DNA from 2 places in the Listeria sp. Marseille-Q6474 genome. Region 2 is predicted to be linked to the other one. Evidence: a T-box and tRNA genes for the amino acid it is inferred to sense, from the RefSeq annotation. Region 2 holds a T-box; the other holds one or more tRNA genes.
The links. A T-box is a leader RNA that pairs with one kind of tRNA and senses whether it is charged. The one in region 2 lies ahead of leuS (leucine--tRNA ligase), so its partner is inferred to be a tRNA-Leu.
Positions count from the first base shown of each region.

Region 1 (3,185 bases), on a different contig from region 2:
CGACTCGTATCAACGTCAGGCTTTTTCTTCCTTGCAACCTCTTTCGCCCACTCCAACACTTCTTCGGTAACAAAATCTGGTTGTCTAAGAATCGATGTCCAAAGCCACGCATCTCTGTCCTTTAAATCAAACTTCCCTTCAGACCACCAAAAACCTTCCAGCGGCGGTACAACAAAATCCGAGTAACCATCCAGACGCGTCTCGCCCATCTTGCTCATTTTAATCGTGTACGCAATCGCATAAAGTGACTGCACTGCCTTTTGATACTCCTCTCCGTCCGGATCGCCTTTCCCATCCACCATCAAAAAATTCATTTCCGGAACAAAAATACGCTCTGGTTTTCTTTTAGGCGCATAGAATTTCTTTTCCTCTTTTTTAAAATCAATTTTCTTTTCAGTCATTTGAATTCCTCCTCGTTCATCCAGTCTGGCATCAGCTTCTGAAAATTATCATGACTAGCTGCCGTCTTTGCTGCATAATTCATTAACTTATTAAAATTACGAGATTCATTTTTTGCCGCCCAATTAACGGCCGAAGTAATATGCATCGCTGTGTAAAGCGCATAAAGATTCCAAAAATCCGTAACTTCTTCTTTATCAAGATAGCCTAAAATATTTCCTCGTGCAAAAGGTATACTGACCTCTGTTGTAAAAAAGCCGATTTTAGCTAAATCAAAAAAAGGATCCCCGAACTCTAGCCGATTAAAATCAATTAGCCCCGCAAACTTTTTGTTCTTTAAAATAATATTCGCTGGATGAAAATCTCCATGTTGTAAACAAACCGGTCTATTTTTTAATCTAGCTATATTCTCATAAACAAACTGTTCGGTTTCTGTTAAAAAAGAAGCTGTTATTTCTAATTCTTTTAATTCCTCCACTTTTCGTTTAAATTTAACTGTTTGAAAATCCAACCAGTTCATTTTTGGTATATCTAGCGGTATTTTATGAACTTCTCGTAAAATTTCCCCTGCTGAAAAACCAGCCTTAAACTGTTCGGAATGTGATAATCTAAACATGCCATTTTCCGCATCTTCACCGCGCACATAACCAATAATCATATAGCCTTCTCCGCCAGTAAAGCCAAAATCATATGCTCGTGGAACAAATGGAGTTTGAGAACCTAACGCTTGGATTATTTCAAATTCTTGCTTTCGTGTTTGGAGTAACTCTTTTGGAAAAACACGTACAAGATAGGTTTCATCCACCTGATATTTCTTATCGATAGAAAAACCCTTTTTTATTTCTGAAACCACTTTCGCATTACGCAACATTTTCAATTGGGTCACATCCATAATTAGCTCTCCCTCCAATAAATTCGCTATTCTCCATTATACAAGAATACGCTTACTTTTTTCCAATTATCTATGCAGAATTTATTGACAAAATAATAGAATCAATATTATAATTAGTTTTGCTACGCATACGCGGTCGTGGCGGAATCGGCAGACGCGCTAGGTTGAGGGCCTAGTGGGGTAAAACCCGTGGAGGTTCAAGTCCTCTCGGCCGCATAGAGAACTACAAGTAGGTTTCGTAATTGTTCATACAGTTACGAAACCTTTTTTGATAGAACAAATGACACCTCAATGAAAAAAGGAAAACCACGTTAACTACTGAACTGATCTTCCTTTTTTATACTAAGCTAAAATATTATATGCCATTTTATATTTCGTTGAGTCAGCGAAGTGCTTACTTGCGTGTTTTTTTACGCGTTCAATTAATGCTGGATCATTGGATTCATCAATTTTTTTAAGCAAGCCTAACATTTTCTTTTCATAGCTAGATTGCTTGTTTTGATGGTACAGCAGTAATGTTTCCGTATAGGTTACAAAAAAATTGATTTCCATTACTTGCTCAGTTACTTTGTTAATAATAGCCAGTAAATTACTTGTTTCTAATACTGACCCTTGTTCAGCAAAAATAACCATCAGTTCTGTAATTACAAGGTAGTCATTGTTATTAAAACCTATCTCAGAAGCCTCATGCGCCATTAATTCCTCGTATAAACAAACTATCTTTTCATCGAATAACTCATGATTACCCTCGACTCTTTCTATTTCTGCCAGCTTAAAGCGAACAAGAAAATAATACATTGTTTTAGCTTCTGGATACATGTTAAAAAATACTAGCACTTCTTCAAATTTCCGCTTTGCTTCAGTCATAAAGCCAATTTGAAAGTTTATATAACCATACAAATATAAAATGGCCGTAATCCTTTCTTGGTCTCTGCTCGGGAATCTCTTAATTAAGTTCCAGGCACATTCAATGTGTTTTAAAGCAGGTTCATAGTTATTTAGACATATGTAATTAATACAAAGCCCCACTTGAAAAACCACTTGAAACGCAGCTTTATCAGTTAAATCAATGCTTTTTTCCCAGTACTCCACTGCCAATTGATAGTCGCAAGTAGCATGAGAATGTTTCACAGCTTGCCCATAGTAATAATAACTAAGCAAATCCGGTGGGAATGAGTCCACTACACGCTTTTCATTACTATTTAAATACGTTCTTTCTATTTCTCTAGCTTTAGAAAATTCCCATGTTTTATAGTAAAAACCTGCTTGAAGCCAGTAAAAACTAAGTTCTATAACAGGAGATTCACACAGTAAATCGACATTCGCAGCTATTTTATCAAGTCTATCTTCCACTTCTTTTGTATTCGAAAAAACAAGTAACTCAAATATCTGCTTGAGTTCTTGTAATAATTCTTTATTTAAATCCTCATTGCCTATTAAAAGAGCTTCTTCCGGTATTTCCAGACGTTTCGCTATATGCATTAACGTTTCAAAAGAAGCCACTTTCACACCATTCTCTATATTAGCTAAATAAGGGACGGAAATGATTCCTTTAGCCGCCTCTTTTAAAGTAAGTTGTTTTATTTTACGGATATTTCTAATTCGTAAACCGATTAAATCCATGATGTCACCGCCATTACTTAGAAAACTTTTCTTTTAATTATATACATTTATTTTTAGAAAACAAATACCCTATTTAATAGTTTTAGCTTCTTTTCATAACGAATGTTTTTTCGGTTATAATTATCCAGTCTTACACAAGGCTTAAAATCAGTACTAGACTTGATTTCAAGCATCTTTACACGCTTCACTAATTTGCCATATTTAATGTTTTTCTTTACGTTCGCCATTAGCTTTTTACACCAATGGCAAAGTAAAGACATTAAAAAATTCC
Region 1 covers NZ_CAMPPS010000002.1:342,085-345,269, reverse strand. The annotation lists gene OC533_RS12510 (GyrI-like domain-containing protein) at 1-401, opposite strand, end outside; gene OC533_RS12505 (aminoglycoside phosphotransferase family protein) at 398-1,291, opposite strand; tRNA gene OC533_RS12500 (tRNA-Leu) at 1,424-1,507, shown strand; gene OC533_RS12495 (helix-turn-helix domain-containing protein) at 1,634-2,914, opposite strand.
Region 1: it has a tRNA-Leu gene. The T-box ahead of leuS (leucine--tRNA ligase) is inferred to sense a tRNA for this amino acid. The anticodon was not compared.

Region 2 (3,185 bases):
TCTTTATCGCCACCTGGCAAGTAGCCGAGATTGAAAATAGCAGCGCGAACAGGTTTTGTTGCATATTCTGGAATAAGCGCATGGCTAGCACATACGAGCTCTACTTGTGATGCGACACCCGCATTTTCTAAACGAGTTTTCGTTGCATCAATTGCCATTTGTTGAATATCAAACCCGAGCACATGACCATTTACACCCACAAGTTCTGCTAGTAAAAGCGTATCATGCCCATTGCCACATGTTGCGTCAATTACATAATCTCCAGAGCGAACTACTTTTCGAAGTGTGTCATGAGCGAAGGGGAGAATACCACGTAAATTCATTTGGAACTCACTTCCACAGGTTGATATAATTTCCCTTGCCAACTATCTCTTCGAACGAGTTCCGCATCAATGGCATTCAGTACTTCAAATTTATTTAAACTCCAAACTGGGCCAATTAAGTCATCCACGCCACCATCACCTGTAATTCGGTGAATAACCATTTCAGGAGGCAGAATTTCGAGTTGGTCAGCCACTAAGTTCACATAACCATCACGGGTTAAAAATTCTAAGTCACCTTTTTTATAATCTTCTACCATTGGCGTTCCTTTTAATAAATGGAGTAAATGGATTTTAATACCATCAACGCCACTTTCAACTACTTTTTGTGCGGTTTCCATCATCATTTCCGGCGTTTCTTTCGGAAGACCATTAATAATGTGAGTACAAATGCGGATATTATGTGTTTGTAGTTTGCGCACGCCTTCTAAATAACAATCATAGTCATGCGCGCGGTTAATTAAGCGCCCAGTTTCATCGTGAGCAGATTGCAAACCAAGCTCTAACCATAAATAAGTCCGTTCATTTAATTCAGCCAGGTATTCAACGACATCATCCGGCAAACAGTCAGGTCGTGTCGCAATCGAAAGCCCAACCACGCCAGGCTCATTCAAAACTGTTTCAAATTTCTCACGCAGTTCAGCAACAGGGGCATGAGTGTTAGTAAAAGCCTGGAAGTAAGCAATACATTTCCCGTCTTTCCATTTCGTTTGCATTTTGTCGCGCACTTGCTGGAATTGTACTTTTAAATCAAGCGCTCGGTTCCCAGCAAAATCACCAGAACCAGCCGCGCTACAAAATGTACAACCACCATGCGCTACTGTGCCATCACGATTTGGACAATCAAAACCGCCATCGAGCGCAACTTTATATGTCTTTTGCCCAAATTCTTCTCGTAAACAGTAGTTCCATGTATGGTATCTTTTATTATCATTACTATATACAAATGGATTCGTTTGTTTCACTAGTTTTAGACTCCTTCAAATGAAATTCTCCATTCATTTTAGCACATTTTACTACGAAAGTTAGATAAATCTTCAGACCGCTTGCTAAAAAACCTAAATTCAGCTACAATAAGACTAATGAATTTTGCGAAATAGCGATGAATTGGAGTAGTAATCTGCATATTTTGATGTGAAGAGAGCTGACGGTTGGTGCAAGTCAGTCACAAAATCCGGATGAACTTACCATGGAGCTTGGGTGTATCCCCGTTTTCCGCGTTAAGGAATTGTTAAGTTGAGTGGTTAAACACTAATGTGGGTGGTACCGCGGGAGAAGCATCTCTCGTCCCATGGCGATAAGCCGTTGGGATGTAGGGATTTTTTTGTAGCCAAAATTCGATATTTTAAGGAAAAGAGGATGAGTAAAGTGACATTTAATCATAAAAAAATGGAACCGAAATGGCAACAATATTGGAGTGAACATAACACTTTTAAAACAACAGAAGATAAAGACAAAGAAAACTTCTATGCACTAGATATGTTCCCTTACCCATCTGGAGCAGGTCTTCACGTAGGACATCCAGAAGGTTATACAGCAACAGATATTTTGTCTAGAATGAAACGTATGCAAGGGAAGAATGTCCTTCATCCAATCGGTTGGGATGCATTTGGACTTCCTGCAGAGCAATATGCGATTGATACTGGTAACGATCCAGAAGAATTCACCGCACTGAATATTGCCAACTTTACTCGCCAAATTAAATCTCTTGGTTTTTCCTATGATTGGGACCGTGAAATTAATACAACAGACCCAGAATATTATAAATGGACACAATGGATTTTTGAAAAACTATATGAAAAAGGCCTAGCTTATGAAGCCGAAATCGCTGTAAACTGGTGTCCGGCACTTGGAACCGTACTAGCCAACGAAGAAGTAATCGATGGCAAAAGTGAACGCGGTGGTTTCCCTGTTTTCCGCAAACCAATGCGTCAATGGATGCTTAAAATTACTGCCTATGCAGACCGTTTGCTAGATGACCTTGAACTTGTAGACTGGCCTGAAAATATTAAAGATATGCAACGTAACTGGATTGGTCGTTCAGAAGGCGCAGAAGTTACTTTTAAAATTAAAGATAGCGATGAAACGTTTAATGTCTTTACAACACGCCCAGATACACTTTTTGGCGCAACATATACGGTTTTTGCACCAGAACACGAACTTATCGAAAAAATCACAACACCTGAGCAAAAAGAAGCAGTTGAAGCTTATAAAAAACAAGTAGAACTAAAAAGCGAACTAGAAAGAACCGACCTTGCAAAAGACAAAACAGGCGTATTCACAGGAGCTTATGCGATTAATCCAATCAACGGCGAAGAAGTGCCGATTTGGATTGCGGACTACGTGTTGATTCAATATGGAACGGGTGCAATTATGGCCGTACCAGCACATGACGAACGCGACTTTGAATTTGCGCAACAATTTGGTTTGAATATTCGTCCAGTACTTGAAGGCGGCGACGTTACAAAAGAAGCTTTCACTGGCGATGGACCACATATTAACTCTGATTTCTTGAACGGACTAGCTAAAGCCGAAGCGATTACCGCTGCAATTGATTGGCTAGAAAAAGAAGACATCGGTAGCCGTAAAATCACGTATCGTTTGCGCGACTGGTTGTTCAGCAGACAACGTTACTGGGGTGAACCAATTCCAGTTATTCACTGGGAAGACGGGGAAACAACGCTTGTACCAGAAGACGAACTACCACTACTTCTACCAAAAGCAACAGAAATCAAACCATCAGGAACAGGCGAATCACCACTTGCTAACTTGCATGACTGGGTAAACGTAACAGACGAAAACGGTCGAAAAGGTCGTCGTGAAACAAATACTATGCCACAATGGGCTGGGTCAAGCTGGTATTTC
Region 2 covers NZ_CAMPPS010000001.1:24,041-27,225, forward strand. The annotation lists gene OC533_RS00165 (class I SAM-dependent methyltransferase) at 1-323, opposite strand, end outside; gene OC533_RS00170 (TIGR01212 family radical SAM protein) at 320-1,285, opposite strand; T-box leader at 1,414-1,615, shown strand; gene leuS (leucine--tRNA ligase) at 1,689-3,185, shown strand, end outside.